Regions from separate parts of the Bacterioplanoides sp. SCSIO 12839 genome, predicted to be linked through region 2. Evidence: predicted binding sites of a transcription regulator. Region 2 holds the regulator's gene; each other region holds the start of a gene.
The links. Region 2 encodes sigma-54, which starts transcription at its own class of promoters, with help from an activator protein. Its sites were predicted from a motif close to TGGCACNNNNNTTGCTNT; they were not measured.
Positions count from the first base shown of each region.

Region 1: KFF03_RS16610 (urease accessory protein UreD) is a predicted target of sigma-54. The motif match lies at 2,150-2,167, and genes of this name have one in related genera.
Region 3: urtA (urea ABC transporter substrate-binding protein) is a predicted target of sigma-54. The motif match lies at 1,548-1,565, and genes of this name have one in related genera.
Region 4: KFF03_RS07605 (CmpA/NrtA family ABC transporter substrate-binding protein) is a predicted target of sigma-54. The motif match lies at 3,117-3,134, and genes of this name have one in related genera.

Region 1 covers NZ_CP073745.1:3,658,100-3,664,272, forward strand. The annotation lists gene trxA (thioredoxin TrxA) at 53-379, opposite strand; gene ppx (exopolyphosphatase) at 529-2,070, shown strand; gene KFF03_RS16610 (urease accessory protein UreD) at 2,353-3,243, shown strand; gene ureA (urease subunit gamma) at 3,425-3,727, shown strand; gene KFF03_RS16620 (urease subunit beta) at 3,870-4,175, shown strand; gene ureC (urease subunit alpha) at 4,337-6,040, shown strand.
Region 2 covers NZ_CP073745.1:320,113-326,285, forward strand. The annotation lists gene rapZ (RNase adapter RapZ) at 1-544, opposite strand, end outside; gene ptsN (PTS IIA-like nitrogen regulatory protein PtsN) at 673-1,131, opposite strand; gene hpf (ribosome hibernation-promoting factor, HPF/YfiA family) at 1,145-1,447, opposite strand; gene KFF03_RS01560 (RNA polymerase factor sigma-54) at 1,492-3,051, opposite strand; gene lptB (LPS export ABC transporter ATP-binding protein) at 3,233-3,961, opposite strand; gene lptA (lipopolysaccharide transport periplasmic protein LptA) at 3,958-4,536, opposite strand; gene lptC (LPS export ABC transporter periplasmic protein LptC) at 4,523-5,089, opposite strand; gene KFF03_RS01580 (KpsF/GutQ family sugar-phosphate isomerase) at 5,114-6,082, opposite strand; gene KFF03_RS01585 (calcium/sodium antiporter) at 6,085-6,173, opposite strand, start outside.
Region 3 covers NZ_CP073745.1:3,665,497-3,671,669, forward strand. The annotation lists gene KFF03_RS16635 (urease accessory protein UreF) at 1-96, shown strand, start outside; gene ureG (urease accessory protein UreG) at 371-1,066, shown strand; gene KFF03_RS16645 (HupE/UreJ family protein) at 1,086-1,313, shown strand; gene urtA (urea ABC transporter substrate-binding protein) at 1,723-2,988, shown strand; gene urtB (urea ABC transporter permease subunit UrtB) at 3,105-4,763, shown strand; gene urtC (urea ABC transporter permease subunit UrtC) at 4,927-6,099, shown strand; gene urtD (urea ABC transporter ATP-binding protein UrtD) at 6,096-6,173, shown strand, end outside.
Region 4 covers NZ_CP073745.1:1,633,727-1,639,899, reverse strand. The annotation lists gene KFF03_RS07620 (YgiQ family radical SAM protein) at 1-844, opposite strand, end outside; gene KFF03_RS07615 (ANTAR domain-containing response regulator) at 1,164-1,787, shown strand; gene KFF03_RS07610 (CmpA/NrtA family ABC transporter substrate-binding protein) at 1,798-2,853, shown strand; gene KFF03_RS07605 (CmpA/NrtA family ABC transporter substrate-binding protein) at 3,275-4,657, shown strand; gene KFF03_RS07600 (ABC transporter permease) at 4,879-5,841, shown strand; gene KFF03_RS07595 (ABC transporter ATP-binding protein) at 5,907-6,173, shown strand, end outside.

The DNA.
Region 1 (6,173 bases), 570 kb from region 2:
TAAAAAGCCAATAAAGCGCTTTTTTATGCGGTTATTGCTTCAGGAAACAGTCTTATAAAGATTGTTCAATAAAAGCAGTCAGCTCAGATTTGCTCATTGCGCCAATTTTGGTCGCTTCGGCGTTGCCGTTTTTGAACAGAATCAGGGTTGGGATAGAACGGATACCAAACTTAGGCGCCGTCGCTTCGTTCTGGTCGATGTTCAGCTTCGCGATTTTCAGCTTGCCTTCGTATTCTTCAGCGATTTCTTCCAGTACCGGAGCAATCATCTTACAAGGACCACACCACTCAGCCCAGAAATCCACCAGTACTGGCAGGTCAGAACCCAGTACGTCAGCGTCAAATGAATCGTCGGATACGGTCAGGATTTGGTCACTCATGTGTTTCCCCTATGGAATATGTGAAATTTTGCAAATGCTGCGGCTATTGTACGCCCGGTTTGTCCGGAATCAATTCGAGATTTATCGTCAGGCGTGTATTCTGTGTTCCATCTATATAGTGTCAGAAAAAACAAATTCAAGAGTCTTTTATGTCCGAAGCCCCATTTGAGCCCTCTGATTCCTTCACTCATGGTCACACATCACAGCAGTCAGATGATCTGATTGCCGCAATCGATTTAGGTTCCAACAGTTTTCACATGGTGGTGGCCCAGGAGTTTCAAGGCGAAATCCGCACACTGGAGAAACGTGGACAAAAAGTACAATTAGCGGCTGGCCTGGATGCTCAGAATCACTTATCCGAAGAGGCACAACAACGCGGGCTGGACTGCCTACGCGAATTTGCTCAACGGGTTCAGGGCATGAACCCAGAGCGGGTCAGCGTACTGGCCACCAATGCGCTGCGGGCAGCGCGCAACCGCCAGGAGTTTATTGTGCGTGCCGAAGAGATTCTCGGCTACCCGATTGAGGTCATTGCTGGCCGGGAAGAAGCGCGCCTGATTTACCTCGGCGTGTCTCACACCCTGGCCGATGATCAGGGTAAGCGCCTGGTGGTGGATATTGGTGGCGGCTCGACCGAGTTTATTATCGGCTCCAAGTTTGAGCCCAAGGCACTGGAAAGCTTACACATGGGCTGTGTGTCGTTTACCCAGCGCTTCTTTATTGATGGCCTGATCACCGAGAGCCACTTCCGCGAGGCCGTAAACGCGGCCAAGCAAGAACTGCAGAATATTGAATCCGCCTATAAAAAGCTGGGCTGGAAAAATGTGGTTGGCTCATCCGGCACCATTCGCGCGGCCGAACAAGCCGTTGTCGAAAACGGCTGGAGTAACGAAGGGCTGACCCGGGATGGACTGAGCAAGCTGCGCCAGCGGTTATTGCAATTCCATCATGTGGATGACGTTGACCTGCCCGGCGTAAAACCCGAACGTGCTCAGGTATTTGTTGGTGGCCTGGCAATTTTAACAGCCATCTTTGAAACCTTTGATGTCGAAGTTATGACCTACTCCGACGGTGCGCTGCGTGAAGGCGCGTTATGGGATCTAGTCGGCCGCTCCACCCATGAAGATGTGCGTAATCGTGTGGTGCAGTCTCTGATGGAGCGTTTTTATGTGGATGATGCTCAGGCAGAACGGGTAAAAGACACGGCATTGTTGTTGTTTAAGCAGGTCAAAAAAGACTGGCAGCTGTCGGGCAGCTGGAAACACTGGCTGGCCTGGGCGGCGCAACTGCATGAAATAGGCCTGAGCATTGCGCATGCGGGTTTCCACAAACACGGCGCGTATTTGCTGCGCTATTCCGACTTATTGGGTTTTACTCGCCAGGGTCAGGCCACATTGGGATTCCTGGTGCGCAGCCATCGTCGCCGCTATCCGTTAGAAGAGATGGCGGTGTTATCTGCCACTCAGCGCGACACGGTGCTGAAGCTATCGTTATTACTGCGGCTTGCAGTACTACTGAATCACAGCCGTGGTGCACATCCGGTTCCGACACCACAAATACAGCTGGGCGAACACAGTATTCATCTGGAATTACCGGAAGGCTGGCTCGAACAACACCCACTCACCGCCAGAGACTTAACCAGCGAAGTCGACTATTTCAATGACATTGACTGGCAGCTGAGCTTTTCCTGAGATTAACCGGGCCTCTTAACAGGCCCTAAGCTCTCCATCCTTCCCTCACCACAAAGCTATCCGCTCGGTCAGCTTTTAATGGCACTGCATTTGCTAACCCTTATTAAGAGTTTTAACAAACTGAACGGTTTGGGTGCATTTTGCGTATTCTTCGCCAGAAAAAGGCTCACAAACCGTTTATTAATCAGATTGCAGCGATCATTTTGGGGCACATCCTGAGAAATCGCTCAATTTTGGTGCGTGATATTTTCAAAAGCATCACGCATCGAATGTGAGGACGGTGTGAACATAGCGCTTAACCCTATTGAAAAACATCCCGGGCTGGATACACAACGCTGGCTGGCACGCTTCAGTGCGGAGTTTTCAGCACAGTATGGCGACACCCGCTTAGGGAAAACCGAACATTTCGGCCCGCTGCGGGTACAGCGTCCATTTTTTCCGGAAGGTCCGGAATGTTTGCATTTCTATTTATTGCATCCACCGGGTGGCTTGGTTGGCGGTGACCAGCTTTCAATCGACTTAAGGCTACAGGACGGTGCACACGTATTAATGACCACACCCTCCGCCGGCAAGATTTACAACAACATCAGTGGTATTCCTCAAGGCCAACATGTCTCTATTGCCATTGGTGACGGCAGTGTTCTCGAATATTTGCCTCAGGAAAATATCGTCTTCGATGGCGCCGATGGCCAGCTCACAACCACCATCGACATCTCAGGAAATGGTTTGTTTGTTGGTTGGGAAATTACCTGCCTCGGCCGCTTTGAAAGTGAGCAGTTTTTTGAGCAAGGGCAGCTAATGCAAAGCCTGATGTTACGTCGTGATGGTCTGCCGCTTTTTTCCGATCGATTGCAGTTTGTAGCACCCTCACCGCTTCAAACCAGTCATGTTGGCTTTCAGAACTTTCATGTGTTTGGCACATTTTTGATTAATCGCACCGTGATGACAGACACCAATGAGCTGGGTGAAAAAATTATCGCCTGGCAGGAAGCGACCAATGATAGTGAACAACCATTAACGGTCGCGGTGACACAAAAGCCTGATGTATTTATTGCCCGGATTCTGGGCAATAAAGCTGAACAGGTACGTCATTGTTTTGAACAGTTATGGGCGCAACTGCGTAACGATGTCGTGGGTAAAGAACCCTGTGCTCCAAGAATCTGGCGTACTTAAAGTGCTATGAAATTTAACGTGAGTTATTGAGATATTTTCTTACGGGGCGCTACCAGTTCGTCCCTGAAGGCTAATCCATCACATCCCTGTGATGGACCCCTTCAGAAAACACCATCAATCACTCACAAATAGTGTTCAGCAAAAAGTTAAATTAATTTAGAAATAAGACTGGAGAATAAACGTGGAACTGTCTCCCAGAGAAAAAGATAAATTACTGTTGTTTGTTGCGGCTGAACTGGCGCAAAAACGCAAAGACCGTGGTGTAAAACTTAACTACCCGGAAAGCATTGCCTTAATCAGCGCTTTTATTATGGAAGGTGCGCGCGATGGCCGAACCGTTGCCGATTTAATGAATGCGGGTCGTCAGGTATTAAGCCGGGATGATGTGATGGATGGTATTGCTGAGATGTTGCCGGAAGTGCAGGTGGAAGCAACATTCCCCGACGGAACTAAGCTCGTCACCGTCCACAACCCCATCGCTTGAAAACTATTTGCGTTGTCATAGCGGTGTTAAAAATGAACTCGAAAATGCTCACTTATAACCACATAAGCTCCACTTTCTCGTTCATTTTTTCCTTGCTCTGACTGCCTCAATGACGTTTTCAATAGATAAAAGGAGAAGAAATATGATTCCAGGTGAAATTATCTGCGCCGATGGCGATATCGAAATCAATGTGGGCCGTAAAACGGTTGAAGTGGAAGTGGCTAACACCGGTGACCGTCCAATTCAGGTAGGCAGTCATTACCATTTCTACGAAACCAATTTAGCGTTGCGGTTTGAACGCGAAGTCACAAAAGGTTTTCGTTTAAATATTGCTGCAGGCACGGCAGTGCGCTTTGAGCCCGGCCAGGTGCGTACGGTAGAACTGGTTGAATACGCCGGTAAAAAAGAAGTTTATGGATTCCGTGGCGATGTGATGGGCAAAGTTTAACAGGGTGAAAACTACCTGCGTTGCCATAGCCGCGTTAAAAATCAGATATAAATGCTCATTTATGACTATAAACTGCGCTTTCTCTCTGATTTTTGCCTTGCTCTGGCTGCCTCGCAAACGTTTTCACTAGCCTGTTAAATAAAAAATAGGGGAGATTTAAGATGGCTAAAATTGATCGTCGCGCTTATGCCGATATGTACGGCCCAACCGTGGGTGACAAAGTTCGTTTAGGTGACACCGAATTATTTATTTCGCCAGAAAAAGATTACACCGTTTACGGCGACGAAGTGAAATTTGGTGGCGGTAAAGTCATTCGTGACGGTATGGGGCAAAGTCAGGCGCTCAGTGCCGACGTACCGGATACTGTTATTACCAACGCGTTAATCCTCGATTATTGGGGTGTGGTTAAAGCCGATATTGCGATTAAAGCCGGACGTATTACTGCCATTGGTAAGGCGGGCAACCCGGATACTCAGGAAGGCATCACTATTGAAGTAGGTGCCGGTACTGAGGTGATTGCAGGTGAAGGACAGATTGTGACTCCGGGCGGCATCGACGCGCATATTCATTTTATTTGCCCACAACAAGTTGAAGAAGCCTTAATGAGTGGTGTCACCACTATGTTGGGAGGCGGTACTGGCCCGGCGACGGGTACTAATGCAACCACCTGTACTCCGGGGCCGTGGCACATTGGCAAGATGTTGCAAGCGGTTGAAGATTTACCGATGAATATTGGTTTCTTAGGTAAAGGTAACGCCAGTTTACCGGGGCCGCTCAACGAGCAAATTGAAGCCGGTGCGATTGGCTTAAAATTGCACGAAGACTGGGGCACCACTCCGGCGTCGATTGATAACTGTTTATCGGTGGCGGAAGAATACGATGTGCAGGTGGCGATCCATACCGATACTTTAAATGAATCCGGCTTTGTTGAAGATACGCTGGCGGCATTTAAAGATCGTGTGATTCATACTTATCACACTGAAGGTGCCGGTGGTGGCCATGCGCCGGATATTATTAAGGCCTGTGGCTCGGATAATGTTTTACCGTCTTCCACCAACCCAACTCGCCCCTACACAGTCAATACCGTCGACGAACATTTGGACATGTTGATGGTGTGTCACCATTTAGATCCGAATATTCCAGAAGACGTTGCCTTTGCTGACTCCCGTATTCGTCGGGAAACCATTGCGGCGGAAGATATTCTGCATGACCTTGGTGCGTTCAGCATGATCTCGTCTGACTCTCAGGCGATGGGCCGTGTTGGTGAAGTGATTACCCGTACCTGGCAAACCGCTCATAAAATGAAAGTGCAGCGTGGTGCCTTACCAGAGGATTCTGCTGATAACGATAACTTCCGCTGTAAGCGTTACATTGCTAAATACGCCATTAACCCAGCGATTACCATGGGTGTTGCACACGAAGTGGGGTCGATTGAAGTGGGTAAATTAGCGGATCTGGTTTTATGGAAACCTGCGTTTTTTGGTACTAAGCCTTCGTTAATTTTAAAAGGCGGCATGATTGCGGGCGCACCGATGGGTGATCCAAATGCTTCCATCCCAACGCCGCAGCCAGTGCATTATCGTCCGATGTTTGGTGCGATGGGCAAAGCAGTGCATGAAACCAGCATCAGCTTTGTGTCTAAAGCGTCGTTAGAAAAAGGTACGCTAGATTATTTAGGTTTGAAAAAACAATTAAGTGCGGTGCGTGATACGCGTTCGATTCGTAAAGCGGATATGAAGCTGAATGACTACCAGCCTGTGTTGGAAGTTGATCCACAAACCTATGTGGTTACAGCAGATGGTGTTGAATTGAAGTGTGAGCCAGCGACAGAGCTGCCGATGGCACAGCGTTATTATTTGTTTTAAAGACTATGAAGCATTATTTGATTGTTTATTAAGCAACCTTCGGCAGCATGGATGCTGCGGACGAGCCTCCAAGGATGGATTCACGGCGTGTTGCGTATAAATGATCGAATAATGCTGAAAGATAAGTGCAATA
Region 2 (6,173 bases):
AGTCTGCGTCTTTCGGGATGCCGTATTTAAAGCCAAAAGACTTAAACAGGATGGCAATGTCGCTGCCTTCTTTTTCAGCAACACGTTTTTTAATCAGGAAGCGTAACTCGTGGACTGACATGCTGGTGGTATCCAGTGTCAGGTCGGCAATATTAGCAATTGGTTCCAGTAGTTGCCGTTCCTGGTCAATCGCTTCGGACAGGGAGGTAGCGTCATTAGTCAGTGGGTGTTTGCGACGGGTAGCACTGAAGCGTTGTAATAACACATCATCACCGGCATCCAGATAAATGACTTCCAGTTTGTATTCGTGGTGAGGCAGGTTGTGCAGGGTGTTCTGAATCTGCTCGAAGGTGTGTGCCAGGTTGCGGGCATCAACACTGACGGCCACTTTTTTTAATCGCTCTTCGTTGTGCGTTTCCAGTACCAGGTCGTCAAGCAAGCCAATAGGCAGGTTGTCAATGCAATAAAAACCGCAATCTTCCAGTACATGTAATGCACTGGATTTACCTGAGCCAGACCGGCCACTGATTACCACAAGACGCATAAAACGTTCCTTGAAATGAGGAGACAATTCAGATCGGCACATAACCAAATAGTTCAGTACCGAATAGTTCAGTTATAGCAGGGTTTTGTGACTATTTGTGACGTGTGCTCACAATTTGTCCGGAAATTTTATTGGGCGCTTAAAGCGCGTTTATAAAACTGACAAGTATCCGGGGCATTCCTCAACGCTTCGCGGAAGGCCGGCTCACTGAAATTGCGGGCTAACATCGATAATATTTGCAGGTGCTCATCAGTCGCTTCTTCGGGCACCAGCAAGGCAAACACCAGGTCGACCGGTTGACGATCAATTGCGTCATAGTCGATCGGTTGTTGCAGCCGTAACAGCACGCCAAAGGCCTGGGTGCATTCTTTTAAACGGCAGTGCGGGATTGCAATGCCTTCACCGATTCCGGTACTGCCAAGACGCTCGCGTCCTAACAAACGCTCAAAAATATCGTCGGCGGTACTGCCAGCCAGCTGTGATGAGATTTTTTCTCCCAGGTATTCCAGCAGCTTTTTTTTGCTGGAAACCGGAACATCAATTTCACTCTGCTCGGCGCTTAAGATATCGGTGATGGCGGTGCTCATGATAAAACCTGAATCAGTGACCGTGCTTACGTGCAACCAGTTTTTCTTTGTGTTTCAGAACCTGACGATCCAGTTTATCAATCATGGCGTCGATGGCGGCATACATATCATCGCTGTCGGCACTGGCATTCAGATCCGCACCACTGACGTGAATGGTGGCTTCAGCGTGGTGGCGTTCGTCTTTTTCTACTGTCAGAGTGACCTGAGCGGTGGTAATGTTGTCAAAATGACGGGTGATTTTGCCCATCTTTTCCTCAACATGGCCCTGCATGGCTTCAGTGATCTCAACATGATGGCCACTTACATTAATCTGCATAGTCAGACTCCTTCTTGTTTTGTCTGAGGTTAGATTGCGCTGACTTAAATCAGCTGCTTGCGTTCATTTGACGGCGGTATTTGCATCGCTTCGCGGTATTTAGCCACAGTACGGCGAGCTACCTTAATACCCTTTTCGCCCAATATGGCGGCAATTTTATTGTCGCTTAATGGTTTGCGTTGGTTTTCTTCGGCGATCAGTTTTTTGATCATGGCACGAATGGCTGTCGAAGAACACTCACCACCGGAGTCGGTGCTGACATGGCTGGAGAAGAAATATTTCAGCTCAAAAATACCACGCGGTGTGTGCATGTACTTTTGTGTGGTCACCCGGGAAATGGTGGATTCATGCATGCCAACGGCTTCGGCAATGTCATGTAACACCAGAGGTTTCATTTTTTCTTCGCCTTCTTCGAAGAACTCAATCTGGTATTCAACAATTTTTGTAGCAACTTTCAGCAAGGTATCGTTACGACTCTGCAGGCTTTTAATAAACCAGCGGGCTTCCTGCAGGTGATCCTTGATAAAGGTATTGTCAGCACTGTTATCTGAACGTTTAACCAAGGAGGCATAGCCTTCATTGACGCGCAGTTTCGGCGCAATATCCGGGTTGAGTTCTACCCGCCATTCATCGCGAATGTTGCGAACGATAACGTCTGGAACTACGTATTCCGCCTGATCCGGAGAAATACCGGCTCCCGGTTTCGGGTTGAGTTCTTTTACCAGGCGCAGAACCGCTTTCAGGCTCTCTTCTTTGAGTTTGGTTTTACGCATCAGGGTTGGGTAGTCTTTACTGCCCAACATATCAATGTAATCACCAATCACCATCTGGGCTTCTTTTAGCCAAGGTGTGTCAGTGGGCAGCTGAGCCAATTGCAGCAGCAGGCATTCCCGTAAGTCACGGCAAAATACTCCGGCCGGGTCAAATTGCTGTAAGCGGCGTAACACCACTTTCACTTCATCTTCTTCGACTTCCAGTTCTGGATCCATGCTTTCCAGAATATCTTCAATGCTGGTGTGCAGATAACCATCACTGTCGACACCGTCAATAAACATCAACGCCATCTCGCGATCGGTATCCGACATTGGCGTCAGGTTCAGCTGCCACAACAGGTGATCCTGTAAGTCATCGGTCGTCGCATGGCGGGAGTCATAATCAAGATCGTCATCAATCGGACCAGACCCTGAAGCAACGCCTGCAGTAGGCTGGTAAGTGTCATCCCAGTTACTATCGACCGGCAGTTCATCAGGAAGTTGCTCATTAGAGAGGTGATCGCCCACTTCCTGATTATCCGGAGAATGAGATTCGTCTAATGTGTGCTCGGGTGCCGCGTTATCCTGATCAGCCGCAGTGGCGGTGTATTCTTTGTCGTCGTGGGAATCGCTGCTCTGATCGTTGTTGGTACCATCAGAGCTTTCGTTTGCGGATGGGGCAAAGTCTTCAGCGCCATGCTCTTCACTTTCCAGCATGGGGTTGGAATCCAGCGCTTCCTGAATTTCCTGCTGCAGATCCAGTGTTGAGAGTTGCAGCAAGCGAATGGCCTGTTGTAACTGTGGGGTCATGGTCAGCTGCTGACCCATCTTTAACTGGAGAGATGCTTTCATAAACTGTTGATATTCACCTGAGGTGCGGAGCAATCATCTGGCCCGAATACTAAAAAATGAGCCAACCAATACTCAGCATTATAGGCAATGAGGCGAGACTTGGAATCCCTGTTTGCCCTGAGATGTCATAAAAATTGCTTTGCTTTTTTAACGTATTTGGCTTATGTCGTCGCAAGGCGAATCACAGGCGGAAGTCGTCTCCCAGATACACTTTACGGACTTGTTCATTCGCCAGCACCTCGTCGGCGCTGCCTTCCGCAATAATATGACCACCACCCACGATGTAGGCTTTTTCACAAATGGCCAGCGTTTCACGGACGTTATGGTCCGTAATTAACACGCCGATGCCGCGGTCTTTGAGTTGGCGAATAATATCCATGATGTCGGATACCGAAATTGGATCCACCCCTGCAAAAGGCTCGTCCAGCAGAATAAAGGACGGTTCCGCGGCTAAGGCCCGGGCAATTTCTACCCGGCGACGTTCGCCCCCGGATAGCGCCATACCTAAGCTGCTGCGGATGTGTTGAATATGGAATTCATCCAGCAGGCCTTCGAGACGTTCCAATCGTTGTTGTCGATTCAGGTCTTTGCGGGTTTCCAGAATTGCCATGATGTTATCGGCGACTGATAACTTACGGAAAATCGAGGCTTCCTGTGGTAAATAACCAATGCCTTGTTGTGCGCGGCCATGCATGGGCAGGTGGCTGATGTCCTGATCATCAATTTTGATGCGGCCTTTATCGGCCTGAACCAGATTAACGATCATGTAGAAGCAGGTGGTTTTACCGGCGCCATTCGGGCCCAATAAGCCAACAATCTGACCACTTTGTACCGACATGGATACGTCTTTAACCACTTCGCGGCCATTGTAGCTTTTGGCCAGGTGTTCAGCTTTTAAGGTTTTTTTCATGGTTGTTCTGCTGCATCCGCGGGTGTGGGCTCAGCTGATTTTTTTTCTGGCTGAATCACGACTTTAATTCGTTGTGGTTTTTCCGCTTCACCGGTCTGAGGGTCTACAACGTCCTCAGGTTCAGACGAGGACGCTAAAACGCGTTCATTGGTGATGTCGTAGGTGATTTTGTCACCGCTGAATTGGTTGCCTTCCTGATGCAGTTGGGCGTCACCCTGGATCTGAACTTCTTTACGGGTCGAAAAATAATCAATACGTTGCCCGGAAGCAGTGGTGAGCTGTTGCTCTGCCTGAATCTGCTGCTGATAGCGTGCTGGATTTCCTTCGGCAACGGCCTGCTCAACCACGTCACCGTTACGCAGAATCATCAAACGATCCGATTCAATCTTTAACGTGCCTTGTGTCAGTACGACGTTGCCTTTATAGATCACGACGCCGGCTTTACGATCCAGCTCGGCACTGTCGGATAGAATCACCATTTCCTGTTGTGCATCTTCCGGTAATGCATGGCTGCTGAGTGGTAGTGATCCGACAATAATCAGTAGGGTTGTTAGTAACCACTTATTCGGGAACATGATGAGTGCTGACCTCTGAGTGCAGTTCCATTCGCTGGGTTGTTAAGTCCAGACGCATGCCGGTTGCAGTAATTTCTGTTTGTGAATTCTGAATAGTAACCGGATCTTGTGTTTGTGCTACTTGCTGGTGAGTAAAGTAGTCTAAAGATTCGGTGTTAATGACAACATTGTTGCGTGCCTGACGGCTGGTTTTTAACGGTCGGATTTCGACGTTTCGGCGTAGACGCAGCAATTCATCCTGATCATTCATGGTGGCTTGTTGTGCTTCTACTTGCCAGTAGCTGCCATCTTCATCCTGAGTCTGAATGACCGGACCATCAAATATTGTATTCTGGGTGTTAGGAAAGTGAGTGGAGCGCTGAGCAGAAAAGTTTTGCTCCAGACTACCAACTTCATTAAAGCGACGACTGAACAAAACTTCGCCGTAATAATCCGGCTCCGCGGTCTGACTCTCTGACAGCGGTGCACTGGTTTCCTGGGTGTAGTTGTCCACTGCCAGCAGGGCGAATCCCAGCAGGATTGTCAGTACCAGCAGCAGATAACGTTTACGCATCGCGATAGTCCTATTTGGTCGGTGTCAGATGACACCGGCACGCAGCATATCGTGCATGGTCACCACACCCGCCACGGTATCGTCTTGCATCACAACCAGTGCATTAATCGATCCATCCTGCATTTGTTTCAGTGCTTCGGCAGCCAATAAGCCAGGCTCCGTGGTTTTACAGTTAGCCGTCATCACGTCAGAAATTTTAGCGCTGTGGATATCCACACCCTGATCAACAGCACGGCGTAAGTCGCCATCGGTGAAGATACCGTTCAGCTGACCTTTTTCCTGAATAGTCGTCATGCCCAAGCCTTTGGAGGTAACGACCAGTAAAGCTTCCGACATGGATGTGTCCGGCGTGACGGTCGGGATTTGTTCGCCAGCATGCATGATGTCTTCAACTTTTAACAACAAGCGACGACCCAGACTGCCACCGGGGTGGGAGAAGGCAAAATCTTCGGCAGTGAAGCCGCGTGCTTCTAATAAGGCAATGGCCAGTGCATCCCCCATCACTAATGCGGTGGTGGTGGATGACGTTGGTGCCAGATCCAGCGGGCAGGCTTCTTGTTCCACTCCGGTATTCAAATGAGCGTCCGCTGCACGAGCCAGGGACGAATCCGGGTTGCCAGTCATGCTGATCAGTTTACTGCCCAGGCGCTTAAACAATGGCAGCAGGCTAGTAACTTCACCACTTTCACCGGAGTTGGATAATGCAATCACCACATCACTTGACTGGATCATGCCCATGTCGCCATGGCTGGCTTCACCCGGGTGAACAAAAAATGCAGGAGTACCCGTGCTGGCTAAAGTGGCAGCAATTTTATTACCGATATGGCCGGATTTTCCCATGCCAGTTACGACGACGCGTCCTTGACAGTTCAGGATTAACTGACAAGCAGTAACAAATGCGTCGTCAATACGGGGTTTCAGGTCAATAACGGCTTGTTGTTCAAGTTCAATGGTGCGCTGACCAGATTGGATAAAATCGAATTCGTTATTCATCATTAGTGGGTTGTCATAAGAAATAAAGTAACAAGGTAACCGACATAGCTGGCGCTTAATAAAACGCCGGAAGAACGGCCCAGAGTGCCTT
Region 3 (6,173 bases), 560 kb from region 2:
AACATTGAAGATGAACAAATAGGAACGGGCTTAATGGGATTGGCGATAGCGTCGTCGCTGCACGAGCAGCAATATTCTCGTTTGTTTAGGTCTTAAAGAATTTGAGGATTAAGAAGATGGATGCTTTTCCAAAGCAGCAACAGGATGTTGCGAGAGCACAAAGATCACAGGGACGTGGCTTTTTGTGCTCCGACTGGAAAAGTATCCATCTTATTAATCCGGTTTGTATTAAATGAAACATTGAGATTTTGGCTACCGGGGCGCTACAAGTTCGTCCCTGAAGGCTAATAAATCACATCCATGTGATTTACCCCTCTCGCCAAAAACATCAATATTTCATCTGATAATAGCGAAGGAATCAGGTAGAAAAATGAAACAAGTATTGCGCGTTGGTGTAGGTGGCCCGGTTGGTTCCGGCAAAACTGCACTGCTAGAAAAAATCTGTCAAACCATGCGCGAGCATTACAACATCGCCGTGGTAACCAATGATATTTACACCAAAGAAGATGCCAAATTCCTGATGCGCAAAGAGGCATTAGAAGAAGACCGCATTCTGGGTGTTGAAACCGGTGGCTGTCCACACACTGCCATTCGTGAAGATGCGTCGATGAACCTGGCTGCGGTTAAGCAACTGCAAGATGCCCACGACGGCTTAGAAATGGTGCTGGTAGAAAGTGGCGGTGATAACTTATCGGCGACGTTCAGCCCGGAATTATCCGACTTAACCATCTATGTCATTGATGTGTGCGCTGGCGATAAAATTCCGCGCAAAGGTGGCCCGGGTATTACCAAGTCGGATCTATTAATCATCAACAAAGTCGATATTGCCGAACACGTTGGCGCATCATTGGAAATTATGGATCGTGATACCCGAAAAATGCGTGGAGACCGCCCGTTTGTATTAGCGAATGTTGAAACCACCAAAGGTATCGGTGAAATTATCCGCTTTATTATCGACCACGGCATGTTAGAAAAGCGTGAATCCATTGAGCCTGCATTAGCCAACATGATTCCAGGCCATGACCCAGCGAAAGATGGCAGCGTTGCCTCCACTCGATCTGAATAAATTGTAAGAGGAAGACACGATGAATATTGTTAAAAAATTACTGCTGACGGCTGCCGGTATAGCTGCTTCGGCGCAGGCATTGGCTCATGCTGATCATAGCCACTCCATTGGTGGTGTTTTCGCTAACCTGATGCACCAGCTGACCGAGCCAGATCACTTGGCCATGATTATCACTGGTGTGGTTGTTGCCGTTGTGGGCTATAAAACACTGAAAAACAAAAAGTCAGAGAATTCAAAAGACTTCTGATACAGCTCTATCTCATTGAAACCGGCGCAAGCCGGTTTTTTTGTTTATTAGGACCTGTTAACTCTAAGTACAGAAGCGGAGTCATTCCTTTTCAGATCATAAATGCACCACAACGAAATCAAATTGAAATTTAATGTTCACATTTAGTGCATCGAACCATAGACCTCAGAGTTATAAACACTAAATTGCCCAGTAATAGTCAGACAATGCTTTAAAAACAGGCATTTAAAAAATTGGTACACCCCTTGCTCTAGGTTATTCAGCTTTAAAAACAACTGGTCTGATATTGCAATACGTTAATCGACGTAGCTCTGTAGCAGATCAGAACTTCATTTAAAACAGTCCGTATAAAGGATGAATAATCATGAAAAAAACTGGATTTAATGTTCTGAAGAAAGCAAGCAAAGTCATGGCAATCAGTGCGTTGGCAGCGGGGGTAAGTTTAGCCAATGCAGCCGATACGATTAAAGTTGGTGTACTGCACTCTCTGTCAGGCACCATGGCTATTTCCGAAACCACATTAAAAGATACTGTATTAATGATGGTTGAAGAACAGAACAAAAAAGGCGGACTGTTAGGTAAGAAGCTGGAAGCAGTCGTGGTAGACCCGGCTTCTAACTGGCCTTTATTTGCGGAAAAAACCCGTGAATTATTAGAAAAAGAAGAAGTAGACGTTATTTTTGGTTGCTGGACGTCTGTTTCCCGTAAATCTGTTTTGCCCGTTGTTGAAGAATTAAATGGCCTGCTGTTCTACCCGGTTCAGTACGAAGGTGAAGAGTCTTCTTACAATGTGTTCTACACCGGTGCTGCGCCTAACCAACAGGCTATTCCCGCCGTTGATTATTTGATGGAAGACGGTGAAGTTGAACGTTGGGTATTGGCTGGAACCGACTACGTTTATCCACGCACCACCAATAAGATTTTAGAAAGCTACCTGAAATCAAAAGGTGTTGCTGAAAAAGACATCATGATCAACTACACACCATTTGGCCACAGCGATTGGCAAACCATCGTTTCTGACATTAAAAAGTTCGGTAGCGCAGGTAAGAAGACCGCAGTTGTTTCAACCGTAAACGGTGATGCTAACGTTCCTTTCTATAAAGAGTTGGCGAACCAGGGCATCAGCGCTGAAGATATTCCAGTGGTCGCTTTCTCTGTGGGCGAAGAAGAACTGTCCGGTTTTGACACCTCTCCATTAGTGGGCCACTTAGCGGCTTGGAACTACTTCCAGAGTGCTGAATCCGATACTAATGATAAGTTCATTGAACAGTGGCAGGCTTACACTAAAGATGAAGATCGCGTAACCAATGACCCAATGGAAGCGACCTATATTGGTTTCCAGATGTGGGCAAAAGCGGTTGAAAAGGCGAAAAGCGAAGACGTCGATAAAGTGCGTGCAGCCATGTACGGTATTGAAGTGCCTAACCTGACTGGTGGTATGGCGAAAATGAATGAAAACCACCATCTGTCTAAGCCAGTATTAATTGGTGAAATTCAGGATGATGGTCAATTTGATATCGTTTGGAAAACCGACGAAGTAGTTAAGGGTGATGCCTGGACCGATTACCTGCCAGAGTCTGCCAACCTGATCTCCGATTGGACAGCACCGGTTAGCTGCGGTAACTACAACACCGTAACTAAGAGCTGTGGTGGCGCTGCGGTAGCCGCGGAATAATTGCAACACCATTAGTGTGCAATAAGGAGCCTGATGTCAGGCTCCTTATTTTTTGCCCGCTTATTGATCTTTATTGGGCGACTCGTCCAACCTTATATTCGAAAAGGGATATTCCCATGCGCGTAACTCAATCTCTCTCGATTTGGTTATTGGCTCTTCTTCTCTCTATTGCAGGTCCGTTACAAGCTCAAACAGAAAGCATTGAACCGACCGATGTATCAGGCAATAACGAGCTTGAGCTACTGGCACAACAGTTACCCAGTGCCAACTATAAGAAAAAAGCAAATATTATTGAGCAGATGTCTGCGATATCTGACGAAAAAACACTGACGCTACTCCAGGCAATGCTGGATTCAGAGCTTTATTATCGAAAATCCGACAAGTTATTGGTGTTGGTCGAATCCTTTAAATCCGAACAGGGCATTAAACAGGCCTTTGGTGACCAGCCTGTTGAAAATATCGGCAAACGTAAATTCAAAAAAATTGGCGTAAATAATAAAATTCGCCGTCAGTTACGTTCGGCGATTGCGTTAATTCAGATTTCATCCGGCAATGATGAGCAACGCTTTAATGCTGCACAAAATCTGTTAAAAGCACCGGATTCAATCGCGTCTGAAGAACTGAGAAAACTGATTAAGGCTGAAGAAAGGCAAAAAGTTTCTGAGGTTTTATTGCTGTCTCAGGCATTACAGAACCTGAACAGTGCTGACGCCGATATCCGATTGCAAGCAATTAACGCGTTAGATCGTTCGTTATATTCCGAAGTGCGTGTGGCGCTGAGTAAATTTGCTGATGGCTTCTCTGAAGAGCAACAGAAAAGCCGCGCTGATGAATATCAGCTGGCCACTAAAACCATCGAAAATATTGATCAGTTATTAAAACTGAACAGCTATGCTGAAAATCTGTATTTTGGCCTGTCTCTGGGCGCAGTACTGCTGTTGGCCGCCATTGGTCTGGCCATTACCTTTGGGGTGATGGGCGTGATTAATATGGCCCATGGTGAAATGATTATGCTGGGTGCGTATACCACCTATGTGGTGCAACAGTTAATGCCGAATTCCATTGGTATGTCATTGGTCGTTGCGATTCCGGCTGCATTTTTAGTGAGTGGCTTAGTGGGCGTGTTAATTGAGCGCTCGGTAATTCGCCATTTATACGGCCGTCCATTAGAAACCTTGCTGGCAACCTTTGGTATCAGCCTGATTTTACAGCAAGCGGTACGTTCTATTTTTGGCCCATTAAACCGCGATGTCACAACGCCGGACTGGATGGCTGGCACCTTTATGATCAATCCAGCATTGGAACTTACCTTTAACCGTTTATACATCATTATTTTCAGCTTATTGGTGCTGGCGGCTTTGGCGCTGGTGTTAAAACGAACCTTATTTGGTTTACAGATGCGTGCTGTGACCATGAATCGTCCGATGGCAAATTCTATGGGGATTCGTACCGGTTGGGTCGATGCGCTGACCTTTGGTTTAGGCTCCGGTATTGCGGGCATTGCTGGTGTGGCATTAAGCCAGTTAACCAATGTTGGTCCGAACCTGGGACAGGCTTATATCATCGACTCCTTTATGGTGGTGGTATTTGGTGGCGTCGGTAATTTATGGGGCACTCTGGTTGCTGCCATGTCTTTGGGTGTAGCGAATAAATTCTTCGAACCACTGGCCGGTGCAGTATTAGCAAAAATTCTGGTACTGGTATTTATTATTTTATTTATTCAGAAACGACCACGAGGGCTGTTTGCTCTGAAAGGTCGTGCGGTTGAAGGTTGATATATTCACTTTAAGTTAACACCGTTGAATATTTCAGTCTGACTGTATTGGAGTTTTATAAGCAGGCCTTTTTTGCAGGGATGCAAAAAGGGAGTCTACAGGGATGTATTTACGACGTCCTGCGTTAAAACTGCAATGCAGTCAGGCGATAAAGGAAATCTTTATGAAAGATATAAAACTTGGGCCAATCACTTCATTATTGGCTAACGACAAAGCCGGGCAGCGATTGGTTATTGCTATTCTGGCACTGGCGATCATTGTTCCCTTCTGCAATCTGGTATTTCCGGAAGGGTCCATTTTTCACATCTCCACCTACACCATGACATTACTGGGCAAATACCTGTGTTATGCCCTGTTAGCGCTGGCGGTGGATTTAATCTGGGGCTACTGCGGTATTCTCAGCCTGGGGCATGGCGCTTTTTTTGCCCTGGGTGGTTATGCCATGGGCATGTACCTGATGCGCCAGATTGGTGATCGTGGTGTTTACGGTAATCCGGAACTTCCCGACTTTATGGTGTTTTTGAACTGGACCGAATTGCCTTGGTACTGGTTTGGTTTTGATCAGTTCTGGTTTGCCGCCATTATGATTCTGGCTGCGCCGGGCATTCTGGCGTTTGTTTTTGGTGCGCTGGCTTTCCGCTCCCGCGTAACCGGGGTGTATTTATCCATTATTACTCAGGCTCTAACCTATGCCTTAATGCTGGCCTTCTTCCGAAATGATATGGGTTTTGGCGGCAATAATGGCTTAACCGACTTTAAAGATATTCTGGGCTTTGACCTGCAATCAGACTCGACTCGTGCGGCATTATTTATTGCTTCGGCGCTGGCGTTAATTCTGGGTTATTTAATCAGTCGCTTTATTGTTGACTCTAAACTGGGCCGTGTTCTGGTTGCTATTCGCGATGCTGAAAGCCGTACCCGCTTTATTGGCTATCGGGTTGAGCACTACAAACTCTTTGTTTTTGTGGTGTCTGCCATGCTGGCCGGTGTGGCCGGTGCTTTGTATGTTCCTCAGGTGGGCATTATTAATCCAGGTGAATTTGCTCCGATTTTATCCATTGAGATGATTATTTGGGTAGCGGTGGGTGGCCGTGGCACCTTATACGGTGCTGTGATTGGTGCCTTTATTGTGAACTACGCCAAAACCTATTTTACCGGTGCATTTGCTGAGTTGTGGTTATTCCTGTTGGGTGGCTTGTTTGTGTTATCCACCTTATATCTGCCAAAAGGTGTGGTGGGTTTAGTACAACAAATCAAAGAAAAACGGGCAGCAAAACAATTAAGCGATGACGCTGCCGATGATATTCCGGTAATTCCTCAAGGAGGTAACTCATGAGTCAGGCACCTCTGCATATTGAAAATCCATCAGTCTTGTATCTGGATGGTGTTACCGTCAGTTTTGATGGTTTT
Region 4 (6,173 bases), 1.3 Mb from region 2:
TAATCTTCACCGGCATCACATCCGGGTCTGAATCGCTATCGGCCTGCCCTTGCTGGTCAGAAGCACAGCTGTCGCTGTTGGCTTCTTTCATTTCATACGGGTTCGGCAGCTGATCAATTTGCCCTGGCCAATCAATACGGGACGAGTCAATTTCAGTCCAGCCATCCGGCGTCGCGTCACGCACAATGGTGGTACCACGCAGATCGGTAATGGTATCGACCGGCTCGCCTGCGGATAAACGGTGAGTTAATTCAACAATCGCCCGCTCTGCATTGCCGTACAACAGAATATCGGCACCGGAATCGATCAATACCGAACGGCGCACCTGATTCGACCAATAATCGTATTGGGCAATACGGCGCAAACTGGCTTCGATACCACCAATAACAATCGGCACATCTTTATAGGCTTCGCGACATTTTTGCGAATACACAATCACCGCACGATCCGGACGCTTACCCGGCTCACCGTGAGGTGTATAGGCATCATCAGAGCGCACTTTTAAATCGGCGGTATAACGGTTGATCAGCGAGTCCATATTGCCCGCGGTCACACCAAAATAGAAATTCGGCTTACCCAGTGTCGTAAAGGCATTCGGGTCGTTCCAATCGGGTTGAGCAATAATACCCACCCGGAAGCCCTGAGATTCAAGCATCCGCCCCATCACCGCCATACCAAAGCTGGGGTGATCGACATAAGCATCTCCCGTCACCAGAATCACATCACAGCTGTCCCAGCCAAGTTCGTCCATTTCAGCACGCGACATGGGTAAAAAAGGCGCCGTGCCAAAACATTCGGCCCAATAGGGATAGTTAGAAAACAGATGCTTCTGCGCTTCGGTCATGAGAAAAACTAATAATCATCAGAAAGGTTCTGCATTCTCCCAAAATTCCCTCTTTGGCAAAAGCAGCGTCTTAAGAAAAAGTGCAAAAAGTCGGGTAAAACCCGCATTAACCCTAGCCTTAGAAAGGTCTTAACCGGGTTTTAACTGGCTGTCAGTCGAAGTCATTCTCATTTAAATCATCCAAATCCGACTGACTTCGACGACGAAGCACAACATTACAAAGTTAACATTACCTATTGACCTTGGTTTAATGATTGCAGGCTGACTACCAGCCATAGATGATGCCCACCAATAACCGTGATGCCGTACCCATAAATCTATGAAACCAACCAATACTGCTTCAGGCGCTGCAATTAAAGGCAGCGTTACTAAAATTATGCTGGTTGATGACCAGCCCGGGCGTGCCGCCATGTTAGAACAGGCACTGACCGATGCCGGCTGCGAAGTGATTGCCCGACTGGAAAGTGCTCAGGGGCTGATTAAACAGGTCGAAGAGAATCAGCCGGATGTGATCTTTATTGATATTGAAAGCCCTGACCGGGACATGCTGGAACATATGAGCATTCTTAATCAGCATAACCCCAAGCCAGTGATCATGTTCAGCGATGAAGACGATTCCGACACAATCGAAAAAGCCATGCGCGCCGGAGTCAGCGCCTATGTGGTTGATGGCCTGCAGGCCGGACGCATCAAATCCATTATGGATGTTGCCGTTGCCCGCTTCCGTGAATTCCAGGCATTAAAAAGTGAACTGGAAAAAACCCGCAACCAGCTGGCTGACCGCCGTATCCTCGATGAGGCCAAATCCCTGCTGATGAAGCAAAAGAACATGACCGAAGAAGAGGCTTACCACGCTATCCGTAAGATGGCGATGGATCGTAGCCAACGCATGGTAGATGTCGCGAAGAACATTATTTCCGTGATGAATCTGCTGAGTAACTGAGTATTTCCTTATGACAACACCACAGCAAACAACACAACAAGCATCTGCATTGGAAAAAGACAAGCTGACGCTGGGCTATATGCCTCTGACCGATGCCCTGCCATTAATTGCGGCACAGGAAATGGGTTACTTTCGCCACGCCGGGCTCAACGTCACGCTGCAGCAGGAAGTTTCCTGGGCCAACATCCGCGATAAAGTGATTGTTGGTCATTTTGATGCGGCACAAATGCTGGCCCCCATGTTATTAGCCACGCACCTGGGTATTGGCTGCCTGAGAAAACCCATGCAGGCACCGATGTCACTGGCATTAAATGGTAACGCTCTGACCGTCTCAAACACCCTGGCTGAAACGCTGGCGGTGGATGATATTGCCTCTTCCTCGGCACAACAGCTGGGCCAGCAGTTAGCAACATTGATTCAGCAACGCCAGCAAAACGAGCAGGAAAAGCTGGTCTTTGCCGTGGTCTTTCCTTTCTCCATTCACAATTTGCTAATGCGTGACTGGCTGGCTGATGCGGGAATTGACCCCGACAAAGACATTGAATTGCTGGTATTACCACCGTCACAAATGGTCGATCACCTGAAACTGCAACATATTGATGGTTTCTTCGCTGGCGCTCCCTGGAACAGCGTTGCTATTCAGCAAGGCGTTGGCCAATGCCTGATGCCGGCCACCAAACTCTGGCAACAGGCGCCGGATAAAGTACTGGGTGTCACTCAGAAATGGGCGCAGCAGCACCCGAATACACTCCAGGCGCTGATACACGCCATCAGCCAGGGAGCTCAGTGGTGCCATGAGCATCCGGAGAAAGCGGCAGAGCTGCTTGCTGAAGCGCTGGAGCAGCCCGCTGAAGCGTTATTGCCGGCTCTGACTGGTGAGTTCCGCTACAAACTCGGCGACTCCCCCGTCAGCATTCACAATATGCTGGTACTGGACCCGCTGCAGGCTGGCGACGCCAAAGTGGAGCACGGAGAGTGGTTCCTGCAACAGATGCAGCGTTGGGGCTGGATTCAGGCTGATACTGATATCAAACACGTTGCGCAGGAATGTTTTTCCAGCCGTTAACGCTTATCGCCTGAACAGCAAATAGAACCCGGCAATTGCCGGGTTTTGTTTTTCTGTCGCAAAAATAAAAGTGCGCGCTTTTATTAAATGCCCTGTCAGTTACCACCCCTCTGCAAAAACGCCTCACAATAAATCGAAAATCCGCACCAAAGAAGTTCATCATTAATTTGGGCTAGCCTGATTTGGTGCTCAAAAAGCACTCAACCGTTAATAAATCTGATTTTCCTGCTAAAAATGCCTGAGAAATCTGCCTTTTTTGAAATTGGCACACTCTTCGCTAAATCCAGATTATGTAGCCCAACGTTGGGTTCACTACTTTTTTTATTTCGGGTGTTCGCAGACGAACATTCAATATTGCAAAGGCGCTCACGACCTATTGGGGTTGTGGCGCTTTTTTTTTGGCTTAAAAAGGGGAAACACGATGCGAGGAATTAATTCACTGCGACGTAACCTGCTGAAAACAGCACTGGTGATTTCAACCGGGTTAGCGTCACTAACAACATCTTTTGTTGTTAGCGCAGGTGAGCCGGAAAAAACCGAGCTTAAATTTGGTTTTATTAAGCTAACCGATATGGCTCCTTTAGCCATCGCAAAAGAGCTGGGTTATTTCGAAGACGAAGGTCTGGAAGTTGAGCTGGAAGCACAAGCCAACTGGAAAGTACTTCTCAACGGTGTGATTGACGGTCAGTTAGATGGCGCACACATGCTGGCGGGCCAGCCGTTAGCCGCCACCATTGGTTTTGGTACCAAAGCTCACATCGTGACGCCATTCAGCATGGATTTAAACGGTAACGGCATCACGGTATCCAACGGTGTTTGGGATGAAATGAAAAAACTGGTACCGCATGAAAATGGTAAACCAGTTCACCCGATTAAAGCCGATTACCTGAAGCCAATCGTTGATAAATACAACGACGCGGGCAAGCCATTTAACATGGGCATGGTATTCCCGGTATCAACCCACAACTATGAACTGCGTTACTGGTTAGCAGCCGGTGGTATTCACCCAGGCTACTACGCGCCACACAAAGGCGATACCAAAGGCCAAATTGATGCGGATGCTTTCCTGTCGGTAACACCACCACCACAAATGCCTGCCACATTAGAAGCGGGCACCATTTACGGCTACTGCGTAGGCGAGCCTTGGAACCAGCAAGCTGTATTTAAAGGTATTGGTGTACCCGTTATTACTGACTACGAAATCTGGAAAAACAACCCAGAAAAAGTATTCGGTATGACTAAAGAATTCACCGAGAAATATCCAAACACGACGGTTGCTGTTGTAAAAGCCATGATCCGTGCTGCTCAATGGCTGGACGCTGACAACAATGCCAACCGTCCTGAAGCCGTGAAATATCTGTCTAAGCCTTACTACGTGGGTGCCGACTACGACGTTATTGCTAACTCAATGACCGGTACTTTTGAGTACGAAAAAGGCGACAAGCGTGAAATCCCTGATTTCAACGTATTCTTCCGTTACAACGCGACCTACCCATACTACTCAGATGCTATCTGGTACCTGACACAAATGCGTCGTTGGGGTCAGATTTCTGAAGCTAAAGATGACGCTTGGTACAAAAAGGTAGCTGCAGACGTATACCGTCCTGATATCTATGCCAAAGCTGCAAAAGCGCTGATTGAAGATGGTGAAGTAGAAGCTAAAGACTTCCCTGATTTCGCCACCGAAACCGGCTTCAAGCCACCACAACCCGACTTTATTGACGGTGTGGTATTCGATGGCAGCAAACCAACGGAATACATCAATAAATTCAAAATTGGTTTAGACGCTGACGAAGTTCTGTAACTGAAGCCCTCTAACTACAGCTTTGTAGTTACAGAAAATGAGGCTGAGCCCCGCTCAGCCTCACATTTAAAAACCATCAGAATATTTTGTTTAGTTTTTTGGAATTCCACATCAAACAAAACATTAAACAAAATATTTTAAACAGAGCCAAAGCGCTCTGAGTAATTGAAAAATCAGAGGTTGTTATTGCCATGAGCATGTCATCACTACTAAAAAATCCGATGCAGACGCTGTCTGACGGTTTAACCCCACCTGCCATTACCAAGCTGGTCAAAGCCATTAGCTTACCCATTGTTGGGCTTTGTATTTTCCTGATGCTCTGGCAAGTCGCAGCCAATAACATTGTCACATCGCTGGGTAACTTCCCTGGCCCGAGTGAAGTGGTTCAACAGTTCAGCAACCTGGTAGATGAACACAAGGAAGAACGTGCCAAAGTAGAACAAAAATACGAACGCCAACGCATTCGCAATGAAAAGAAATTGGCAAAAAACCCGGACGCCAATGTAAAGTGGCGCGAATATAAAAGTCGCATTACCTTTTTTGATCAAATCGCTACCAGCTTAGGTACGGTAATGGCCGGTTTTATTGTGGCCAGTTTAATTGCCATTCCAATTGGTATTGTGATTGGCCTGAGCGCAAATGCCTATGCAGCCATCAACCCGATTATTCAGACCTTAAAACCGGTTTCACCATTGGCCTGGTTGCCACTGGTAACCATGGTTGTTAGTGCTCTGTATGTATCCGATGACCCTACCGTTTCTAAATCATTCTTAGTATCTATGTTTACCGTATCTCTGTGCTGCTTATGGCCAACCATGATCAACACGGCGGTCGGTGTTGCCGGTGTACCAAAAGATTTAAACAACGTAAGCCAGGTACTACGCCTGAGCTGGTTCACTCACGTACGTAAAATTGTTATTCCAGCAGCGATTCCGATGATTTTCACTGGCTTACGTTTATCTATTGGTATTGCCTGGATGGTATTAATCGCGGCAGAAATGCTGGCGCAAAACCCGGGCTTAGGTAAGTTCGTATGGGACGAATTCCAGAATGGTAGCTCCAACTCACTGGGTCGAATCATGGTTGCGATTTTAGTGATTGGCTTTATTGGATTCTTACTGGACCGTGCCATGCTGACCATTCAAAAATGGGTAAATTGGGATAAGTCAGCGGTCGTTCGTTAATTGCAGTTGTTCGTTAATTAATCGTGCACAACGGCCAGTTACATACAGAATTTCGGAGATAAATTATGAGCTTTTTAGAAATTTCCAAAACCAGCATTGAGTTCCCTACCCCCAAAGGCCCGTTTAAGGCACTGGATGGTGTTGACCTGAAGATTGATCAAGGTGAGTTTGTCTCACTGATTGGTCACTCCGGTTGCGGTAAGTCCACTGTATTAAATATTGTTGCGGGCTTATATCAAGCGACCGAAGGTGGTGTGATTCTGGAAGGAAAAGAAGTCACAGAGCCAGGGCCGGAGCGAGCCGTGGTGTTCCAGAACCACTCTCTTCTGCCA